Regions from separate parts of the Streptomyces fradiae ATCC 10745 genome, predicted to be linked through region 2. Evidence: riboswitches for the same ligand, from Rfam matches in the RefSeq annotation. Region 2 holds a riboswitch; the other holds the start of a gene.

Region 1 (5,343 bases), 1.1 Mb from region 2:
CGCGTCCGTCCGTACGTCGGCCAGGGCCTTGCCGCAGCCCGGCCGGCCCGTGCAGGCGCTCACCGCCAGCCAGGGCGAACCGGGCCGGGTGAGGTACCCGGCGTCGGCGAGCGCCGCGAGCCGCTCCTCCGCCTCGGCCCGGCCGGCCAGGCCCGCCACGACGAAGCCCCGCCACGGTGTCACCCGCACCTCGTCGCCGGACCCCGCCGCCAGGGCGCGGAACTGCCCGCTGGTGACCCGCCCCAGCGGCGCGACCACCGACACGGCGCGGTCGCCGACCAATCCCGGCTCGGGCGGCGCCGCGACCGGCGGAACGCCCGCCGCGCCCGGCAGCGCCTCCGCACCGTCCGCCGCGTGTGCCGCGGCCCGTGCAGCGGCGACCCCGGCCGTGGCCAGACGCTCCGTCACAGCTTCCTCCAGCGGTGCGCCGTCGGGCAGTTCGGCCACCCGCCAGGCCCCCGTGCCCGCTTCCCGGGCCACCGCCAGGAACCCCTCCGCCGCGGCCAGCGCCGCGGTCGGCGCGTCGTCCGGGGCGACCCGCCACGCGAGGCCCCCGATCCTTACCAGAGCGCGGCCGTCCGGCTCTGCGACCAACGTCACATCCCCGCCCAGGCCGGCCACGTCCCCGCGCCCGTCGTCCACGGCGAACAGGAACCGCCCCGAGAGGCCCGTCGTCCACGCCCGCGCGCACAGCAGCGCGTCCAGCGAGCGCGCCCACGCACCGGCGTCCCCGAAGCCCCGGCCGTCCAGCCCGGACAGGGGGGAGACGACCATGTTCCGCACCCGCTCGTGCGCGGCCGACGGCAGCAGCCCGGCCGCGCCCAGCAGCTCGGCGAGGGCGAGGCCGCAGTCGTCGGGAAGGCCGCGCAGATCGAGGTTGCCGCGCGAGGTGACACCGATCCGGCCGTCGCCCAGCCGGTCCGCGGCATCGGCGAGCGCGGCGACCTGGGGGGCCGTCAGCACACCGGTGGGCAGCCGCAGCCGGGCCAGGCCCCCGTCGTCCGCGCGGTGCAGCCGCAGTGCGCCGGGGCACGCGTCCGCACGGTCGCGGACACGGTTCCGAAGGGGATCCCGTATGTGGGATTCGCCCCCGTTCCGGGGCTTTGATGGGCTGGGCGGCATGGCGGCGAGCATACGCGCAGCCTCTACTATGCAGACGGCACAGGGTCCCAGGACCCTAGGGAGGAAGCCCGGTGTGAATCCGGCGCGGTCCCGCCACTGTGAGCAGGACCCGAGCGGCCCCGCGAGTCAGGAACTCCCGCCACCCACGACCACCCGGGGCGAGGACACCCCGAGGAAGGCCCGGCACGCGTGATTCTGCTGCTGTCGCACTCCGACACCGACCTGCTGAGCGCCCGCGCGGCGGGCGGCCCGGTCGAGTACCGGTTCGCCAACCCCGCACGCCTCCCCATAGACGGGCTGCCCGGCCTCCTCGACGGAGTCGACCTCGTCGTCGTCCGCCTCCTCGGGGGCCTCCGGTCCTGGGAGGAGGGCATCGACCTGCTCCGCGCCCAGGACCGCCCGGTCGTCTTCCTCACCGGTGAACAGGCGCCCGACGCCCAGCTCATGGAGGCGTCCACCGTCCCCATCGGGGTCGCCACCGAGGCGCACGCCTACCTCGCCCACGGCGGCCCGGACAACCTGGAGCAGCTCGCCCGGTTCCTCTCCGACACCGTGCTCCTCACCGGCCACGGCTTCGACCCGCCGGCCGCCGCGCCCACCTGGGGCCCGCTGGAGCGCACCCCCCGCACCGCCGACGGCCCGACCGTCGCCGTGCTCTACTACCGCGCCCACCACATGAGCGGCAACACCGCCTTCGTGGGCGCCCTGTGCGACGCCGTCGAGGACGCCGGCGGCCGCGCCCTCCCGCTGTACGTGGCCTCCCTGCGCGCCCCCGAACCGGAGCTGCTGGACCAGTTGCGCGGCGCCGACGCCGTCATCACCACCGTCCTCGCCGCGGGCGGCACCAAGCCCGCCGAGGCCCAGGCCGGCGGCGACGAGGAGGCGTGGGACGCGGGCGCGCTCGCCTCCCTGGACGTCCCCGTCCTGCAGGCGCTGTGCCTCACCAGCCCGCGCGCCGACTGGGAGGAGAACGACGAGGGCCTGTCCCCGCTCGACGCGGCCAACCAGATCGCCGTACCCGAGTTCGACGGGCGGATCATCACCGTCCCGTTCTCCTTCAAGGAGATCGACGAGGACGGGCTGCCCGCGTACGTCGCCGACCCCGAGCGCGCGGCCCGCGTCGCCGGCATCGCCGTCCGCCACGCGCGGCTGCGGCACATCCCGAACGCCGAGAAGCGCCTGGCGCTGGTCCTCTCCGCGTACCCGACGAAGCACTCCCGCATCGGCAACGCCGTCGGCCTGGACACCCCCGCCTCCGCCGTCGCCCTGCTGCGCCGGCTGCGCGAGGAGGGGTACGACTTCGGCGACGAGGACGTGCCGGGCCTCGCGTCCGGCGACGGCGACGAGCTGATCTACGCCCTCATCGAGGCCGGCGGCCACGACCAGGACTGGCTCACCGAGGAGCAGCTCGCCCGCAACCCGGTCCGCATCCCGGCCGCCGACTACCGGCGCTGGTTCGCGACCCTGCCGGAGGAGCTGCGCTCCGCCGTCGAGCAGCACTGGGGCCCGCCGCCCGGCGAGATGTTCCTCGACCGCTCCCGCAACCCGGAGGGCGACATCGTCCTCGCCGCGCTGCGGCGCGGGAACCTGCTCATCCTCATCCAGCCGCCGCGCGGTTTCGGCGAGAACCCGATCGCGATCTACCACGACCCGGACCTGCCGCCCTCGCACCACTACCTGGCCGCCTACCGCTGGATCGCCGCGCCCGCCTCCGACGGCGGCTTCGGCGCGGACGCCATGGTCCACCTCGGCAAGCACGGCAACCTGGAGTGGCTGCCCGGCAAGAACGCCGGCCTGTCCGCCGCCTGCGGCCCCGACGCCGCCCTCGGCGACCTGCCGCTGGTCTACCCCTTCCTCGTCAACGACCCCGGCGAGGGCACGCAGGCCAAGCGGCGCGCCCACGCCACACTGATCGACCACCTGGTGCCGCCGATGGCCCGCGCCGACTCGTACGGCGACATCGCGCGGCTGGAGCAGCTGCTCGACGAGTACGCGCAGATCTCCTCCATGGACCCGGCGAAGCTCCCGGCGATCCGCGCCCAGATCTGGACCCTCATCCAGGCCGCCCGCCTCGACCACGACCTGGGTCTGGAGGACCGGCCCGACGACGACGGCTTCGACGACTTCCTGCTGCACGTCGACGGCTGGCTGTGCGAGGTGAAGGACGCGCAGATCCGCGACGGCCTGCACGTCCTCGGCACCGCCCCGTCCGGTGCCGAGCGGGTCAACCTGGTCCTGTCGATCCTGCGCGCCCGGCAGATCTGGGGCGGCACGCAGGCTCTCCCCGGCCTGCGGGAGGCGCTCGGCCTGGACGAGTCCGCCGCGACCCGCACCACCGCCGACGAGGCGGAGGCCAAGGCCCGCGCGCTGGTGGAGGCCATGGAGGCCGCCGACTGGGACCCGGCCGCCGTGCCGGCGGTCGCGGAGGGCCACGGCGAGCAGGTCGCCGCCGTACTGGACTTCGCCGCCCGCCAGGTCGTGCCCCGCCTCGGCGCCACCACCGCCGAACTCGACCACGCCGTGCACGCCCTCAACGGCGGCTTCGTACCGGCCGGCCCGTCCGGTTCGCCGCTGCGCGGTCTGGTCAACGTCCTGCCGACCGGCCGGAACTTCTACTCCGTCGACCCGAAGGCCGTTCCGTCGCGCCTCGCGTGGGAGACCGGGCAGGCCCTCGCCGACTCGCTGCTGGAGCGGTACCGCGCCGACAACGGCGACTGGCCCACCTCGGTCGGCCTGTCCCTGTGGGGCACGAGTGCGATGCGCACCAGCGGCGACGACGTCGCCGAGGCGCTGGCGCTGCTGGGCGTCCGCCCCGTCTGGGACGACGCGTCCCGCCGCGTCAACGGCCTGGAGCCGATCCCGCTCGCCGAGCTGGGCCGCCCCCGCGTCGACGTGACGCTGCGCATCTCCGGCTTCTTCCGTGACGCCTTCCCGCACACGATCGGGCTGCTCGACGACGCGGTGCGGCTCGCCGCCTCCCTCGACGAGCCCGCCACGGAGAACTACGTCCGCGCCCACGCGCAGGCCGACCTGGCCGAGCACGGCGACGAGCGGCGCGCCACCACCCGCATCTTCGGCTCCCGGCCCGGTACGTACGGCGCGGGCATCCTGCAGCTGATCGACTCCCGCGACTGGCGCACCGACGCCGACCTCGCCGAGGTGTACACGGTGTGGGGCGGCTTCGCGTACGGCCGGGGCCTGGACGGACGCCCCGCGCGCGAGGAGATGGAGACGGCGTACAAGCGGATCGCCGTCGCCGCGAAGAACACGGACACGCGCGAGCACGACATCGCCGACTCCGACGACTACTTCCAGTACCACGGCGGCATGGTCGCCACCGTCCGCGCCCTGCGCGGCACCGCGCCGGAGGCGTACATCGGCGACTCGACCCGCCCGGAGACGGTCCGCACGCGGACCCTGGTGGAGGAGACGTCCCGTGTGTTCCGCGCGCGCGTCGTCAACCCCCGCTGGATCGAGGCGATGCGCCGCCACGGCTACAAGGGTGCCTTCGAGCTCGCGGCGACCGTCGACTACCTCTTCGGCTACGACGCCACGACCGGTGTCGTCGCGGACTGGATGTACGACAAGCTGACCGAGGCGTACGTCCTGGACCCGGAGAACCGCGCGTTCCTCCAGGAGGCCAACCCGTGGGCGCTCCACGGCATCGCGGAGCGGCTCCTGGAGGCGGAGTCCCGCGGCATGTGGGCGAAGCCCGACCCGCGGGTGCTGGAGGAGCTGAAGCAGGTGTACCTGGAGACGGAGGGCGACCTGGAGGGCGGCGACGAGGCGTAACGCCCGCTTCCTCGTTCGCGGTTCCGGTTGTCCACAGCCGCCCGGCCTGGTTGTCCACAGGGCCGGGCGGCTGTGGCGTTTCGTCCGTAGGCTGGTCCTGCCGGATGAGGCGGCGTACCTGACGCCTGGCGTGGGCTCGGGTCCTGGTGGTGCGCGGCGTCGTGGACGGGGCGTGGGGGCGCTGGAGCGGTGGCGCCGGGTGGGCCGGGTGCGGGGTGCGGGGTGCGGCAGGGGCGGGTGCGCTGATGCGGGGATGGGCTGAGGTGAGTGGCCGAGGAACTGGGTGAGGGGACGTCCGGGGTGCCGGAAGGGGGTGTGGAGAGGGCGGTCGGGGTGCCGGAAGGGGGTGTGGAGAGGGCGGTCGGGGTGCCGGGTGGGCGTGCCGGGCGGAGACTGCCGGTATGAGCGATGACGTGGTGGCGGTCACCG
Region 2 (5,343 bases):
ATGGCGTCGGACGCGGTGACGTCCCGGAGCTGTGCGAGGACCTCCAGTTCGCGGTGGGTTTCCGAGTCGGTGCGGAAGCTGATCGTCTTCGGCGTCATTCCTCCAGTGTAATACGAAACGCATTACACGGTGCGTCACGAGGGCAGCCGAGGCAGACTGCCCGACATGGACACCGCTCGCCTCGCCCCCGGCACATCGGTCGCACATACCCCCTCCACCCCCACTCTCATGGTGCCGCACGGCTCAAACGCACCGCACTCCCCAGTCATGTCACCTGATCCCGGCTTCGCCATCCGCCCCGTACGGTCCGGCGAGCACCAGGCGCTCGGCGAGATCAGCGCCTGCGCCTACCTCGACGGCGGGCTCCTCGCCCACGGGGCCGACGACCCGTACCTGGACGTGCTGCGCGACGTGCCGCGCCGGGCCGCCGAGGCGGAGGTGCTGGTCGCGGTGGACGTGGACGGCACCCTCCTCGGCGGGGTCACGTTCGTGTCGCGCGGCGGCGCCCCGTGGGCGGACATCGCGGGCCCGGACGAGGCCGAGTTCCGGGTCCTCGCCGTCTCCGGCGCGGCGCGCGGGCGGGGCGTGGGCGAGGCGCTCGTACGGGCGTGCGCGGACCGGGCGCGCGCCCGCGAGGGGTGCCTGCGCCTCGTCCTGTCGGTCACCCCACAGGCCGTCGCGGCCCGGCGGCTGTACGACCGGACGGGCTTCGCCAGGGCCCCGCACCGGGACTGGGAGCCCTTGCCCGGCCTGCCACTCCTCGCGTACGAGATGACACTCTGACACAACATGTGGGGGGTGCCGTAACGACCGCCCCCCACATGTATGCTCATCCTCGCTGCCGCGGCAGGGGAATCCGGTGCGAGTCCGGAACTGTCCCGCAACGGTGTACCGGTGTGCCCTACGCGTACCCCGCAAGTCCGACGACCTGCCGGCAGCGCACGCGGACCATCCGGTCCGGGTGCCCAGACGTCCGGGCCTCGCGGAGTGGGCCGGCGGACGCGGTCACGCACGCCCCCGTGCCCGGGGCTCACGCGCGCCCGCTCCCGCCTCCCGCCGCGCGGCCCCGAGCCGAGCGAGGGAGAGCCCCCACGTGACCATCGCGCCAGCGGATCCGGCCTCAGCCACCGAAGCCGACGCCACCCGAGGCGACGCCGCCGGAGGCGACGCCCCCGGCACCGCGCTGCTGCGGACCCTGACCGACCTCACCGCGGACCTTCCCGACGCCGACCCCGGCCGGGTCGCCGCCGCCGCCCTGCGCGGCCGGCACGCCGGTTCCGACGAGGCCGAGCTGCGGGAGCTGGCGACCGAGGCGGCGGCCGGCCTGATCGCCGAGGACCCGGCGTACTCCCGGCTCGCCGCCCGCCTGCTGGCCCGCACGATCCGCGACGAGGCGGCCGGCCAGGGCGCCGTGGCGTTCTCGGCGTCGGTCGCCGTCGGCCACCGCGAGGGGCTCATCGCCGACCGGACCGCCGACTTCGTCGCCCGCCACGCCGACCGGCTGGACGCGGTGGCCGACCCGGCGGCCGACGACCGCTTCGGCTACTTCGGGCTGCGCACCCTGTACTCCCGCTACCTGCTGCGCCACCCGATCACCCGGAAGGTCGTCGAGACCCCCCAGCACTTCCTGCTGCGGGTGGCCTGCGGCCTGGCCGAGGACGACTCGGAGCGGGCGCTCGCCGAGGTGGAGGCGCTGTACGGGCTGATGAGCCGCCTCGACTACCTGCCGTCCTCCCCCACCCTCTTCAACTCGGGCACCCGCCACCCGCAGATGTCGTCCTGCTACCTCCTGGACTCCCCGCAGGACGAGCTGGACTCCATCTACGACCGCTACCACCAGGTGGCACGGCTGTCGAAGCACGCGGGCGGCATCGGCCTGTCGTACTCCCGCATCCGCTCGCGCGGTTCGCTCATCCGCGGCACCAACGGGCACTCCAACGGCATCGTGCCGTTCCTGAAGACGCTCGACGCCTCGGTCGCCGCCGTGAACCAGGGCGGCCGCCGCAAGGGCGCCGCCGCCGTCTACCTGGAGACGTGGCACTCCGACATCGAGGAGTTCCTGGAGCTGCGCGACAACACGGGCGAGGACGCCCGGCGCACCCACAACCTGAACCTGGCCCACTGGGTCCCGGACGAGTTCATGCGCCGGGTCCAGGCGGACGCCGAGTGGTCGCTGTTCTCCCCGTCGGACGTGCCGGAGCTGGTCGACCTGTGGGGCGACGCCTTCGACGCCGCCTACCGGGCCGCCGAGGCGAAGGGCCTGGCCCGCAAGACGATGCCGGCCCGCGACCTGTACGGCCGGATGATGCGGACGCTCGCGCAGACCGGCAACGGCTGGATGACGTTCAAGGACGCCGCGAACCGCACCGCCAACCAGACGGCCGAGCCCGGCCACACGGTCCACTCCTCGAACCTGTGCACCGAGATCCTGGAGGTCACGGGCGACGGCGAGACGGCGGTCTGCAACCTGGGCTCGGTGAACCTGGGCGCGTTCGTCGCCGGGGACTCCATCGACTGGGAGCGGCTGGACGAGACCGTCCGCACCGCCGTCACCTTCCTCGACCGGGTCGTCGACATCAACTTCTACCCGACCGAGCAGGCCGCCCGGTCCAACTCCCGCTGGCGGCCGGTGGGCCTGGGCGCGATGGGCCTCCAGGACGTCTTCTTCAAGCTGCGGCTGCCCTTCGACTCGCCGGAGGCCCGCGCCCTGTCCACGCGGATCGCCGAGCGGATCATGCTCGCCGCGTACGAGGCGTCCGCCGACCTGGCCGAGCGCAGCGGCCCGCTCCCGGCCTGGGACAAGACCCGCACCGCGCGCGGCGTGCTGCACCCCGACCACTACGACGTGGAGCTGGCCTGGCCCGAGCGCTGGGCGGCGCTGCGCGAGCGCGTCGCGACGACCGGCATGCGCAACTCCCTGCTGCTGGCGATCGCCCCGACCGCGACGATCGCGTCCATCGCGGGCGTGTACGAGTGCATCGAGCCGCAGGTGTCCAACCTGTTCAAGCGCGAGACGCTGTCGGGTGAGTTCCTCCAGGTCAACTCCTACCTGGTGAACGAGCTCAAGGAGCTCGGCGTGTGGGACGCGCAGACCCGCGAGGCGCTGCGCGAGTCCAACGGCTCGGTGCAGGGCTTCACCTGGGTCCCCGCCGACGTGCGCGAGCTGTACCGCACGGCGTGGGAGATCCCGCAGCGCGGCCTGATCGACATGGCCGCCGCGCGCACGCCGTTCCTGGACCAGTCGCAGTCGCTGAACCTGTTCCTGGAGACCCCGACCATCGGCAAGCTGTCGTCGATGTACGCGTACGCCTGGAAGCAGGGCCTGAAGACCACGTACTACCTGCGCTCCCGCCCCGCGACGCGGATCGCCCGCGCCGCGTCCGCGACCACCGTGCCCGTCCAGCAGGTGTCCGAGCCGGACGCCGTCGCCTGCTCCCTTGAGAACCCCGAGTCCTGCGAGGCCTGCCAGTGACCACCCGACCCCAGAACCTGCTCGACCCGGGCTTCGAACTGACCCTGCGGCCGATGCGCTACCCGGACTTCTACGAGCGCTACCGCGACGCCATCAAGAACACCTGGACCGTCGAGGAGGTCGACCTCCACTCCGACGTCGCCGACCTGGCGAAGCTGACGCCCGGCGAGCAGCACCTCATCGGCCGGCTGGTGGCGTTCTTCGCGACGGGCGACTCGATCGTCGCGAACAACCTGGTGCTGACGCTGTACAAGCACATCAACTCCCCGGAGGCGCGGCTCTACCTCTCGCGCCAGCTCTTCGAGGAGGCCGTGCACGTCCAGTTCTACCTGACGCTGCTCGACACCTACCTGCCCGACCCGGACGACCGCGCCGCCGCGTTCGCCGCCGTCGAGAACATCCCGTCCATCCGCGAGAAGGCCGCCTTCTGCTTCCGGTGGATGGACTCCGTCGAGAAGATGGACCGGCTGGAGACGCAGGCGGACCGGCGCCGCTTCCTGCTGAACCTGATCTGCTTCGCCGCGTGCATCGAGGGCCTGTTCTTCTACGGCGCGTTCGCGTACGTCTACTGGTTCCGCTCGCGCGGCCTGCTGCACGGCCTGGCGACCGGCACCAACTGGGTCTTCCGCGACGAGACGATGCACATGAGCTTCGCCTTCGAGGTGGTGGACACCGTCCGCAAGGAGGAGCCGGAGCTGTTCGACGACGAGCTGGGCCGGCAGGTCACGGCGATGCTGGCGGAGGCCGTGGAGGCCGAGCTGCAGTTCGCCCGCGACCTGTGCGGCGACGGCCTGCCGGGCATGAACACCGAGTCGATGCGCGCCTACCTGGAGTGCGTCGCCGACCAGCGCCTGACGCGGCTGGGCTTCGCCCCGGTGTACGGCTCGGAGAACCCGTTCGCGTTCATGGAGCTCCAGGGCGTGCAGGAGCTGACGAACTTCTTCGAGCGGCGCCCGTCCGCGTACCAGGTGGCCGTCGAGGGTTCGGTCGACCTGGACGAGGACTTCTGACCGGTCCGCCTCCGGGCGTACGGCGGCCCGCACCTCCCCTCGCGGGGGCGGTGCGGGCCGCCGTCGTTCCCCGCCCGGACGCGGCCCGTGCCGCGGGCCCGTCCGGCGGGGTCCGGTGCGTCAGATGCCGCAGGTCGGGGCGGACCAGAAGCGGCTGGAGCGGTGGTCGAGGTGGGTGTGGTCGTTGTGGTCGGGGTAGCCCGGACCGAGGATGCCGTTGAAGCCGTGGTTGCGGGCCGCCTGGGCCAGCTTGCACAGCGAGTGCGGGCCCGCGCCCAGGTCGGCCGCGTCACCGTACAGATGGCGGCTGCTGGACGACCCGCCGACCGCGCTGTTGCAGGAGTACGAGCGGAAGCCGCTGGTCACGGTGATCGGCTGGTCGCCGAGGGCGTGCCGCAGGGCCTCCAGCTTCCACATGGTGCGCAGCGCGTTGGCCTTGGCGGTGGTGGCGCTGACGGCGCCGCCGGACCAGGTGGAGTTGCAGCGGTTGAGCTCGGCGTAGCTGAAGTGGACCGGGGTGCAGTCGCTGTCCTGGAGCGCGTAGATCTTGCTGAACGTGGCGGGACCGGCGACCCCGTCGGCCGTCAGCCCGTACGCGGCCTGGAAGCGCTTGACGGCGGCGGTGGTCGCCGGGCCGTACGAGCCGTCGACGGCGAGCACCCCGCCGTAGCCCGGGTAGCCGGCGACGCGGATCTGGAGCTGGGTGACGTCGGAGCCGGTCGCGCCCTGCGACAGGGTGCGCGACCACGTGTAGCAGTCGTCGGCCTGGGCGGGCCCGGCCGTGGCGACCACCCCGGCGAGGCCGGCGACGGCGACCATGACGATGGACAACAGAAGGCGGGCCGTGCGTCTCAGCATTGC

Evidence for each region. A riboswitch is a leader RNA that binds a small molecule or an ion and turns the genes downstream of it on or off. The one in region 2 is predicted to bind cobalamin.
Region 1: another riboswitch for cobalamin. It lies ahead of cobN (cobaltochelatase subunit CobN); the one in region 2 lies ahead of CP974_RS20765 (ribonucleoside-diphosphate reductase subunit alpha).

The regions. Positions count from the first base shown of each region.
Region 1 covers NZ_CP023696.1:3,481,561-3,486,903, forward strand. Annotated here, with positions in the region: gene CP974_RS15400 (ferredoxin-like domain-containing protein) at 1-1,134, opposite strand, end outside; cobalamin riboswitch at 1,145-1,276, shown strand; gene cobN (cobaltochelatase subunit CobN) at 1,312-4,914, shown strand; gene CP974_RS15410 (NAD(P)H-binding protein) at 5,316-5,343, shown strand, end outside.
Region 2 covers NZ_CP023696.1:4,613,901-4,619,243, reverse strand. Annotated here, with positions in the region: gene CP974_RS20775 (hypothetical protein) at 1-98, opposite strand, end outside; gene CP974_RS20770 (GNAT family N-acetyltransferase) at 268-783, shown strand; cobalamin riboswitch at 820-950, shown strand; gene CP974_RS20765 (ribonucleoside-diphosphate reductase subunit alpha) at 1,094-3,472, shown strand; gene CP974_RS20760 (ribonucleotide-diphosphate reductase subunit beta) at 3,526-4,482, shown strand; gene CP974_RS20755 (D-Ala-D-Ala carboxypeptidase family metallohydrolase) at 4,603-5,340, opposite strand.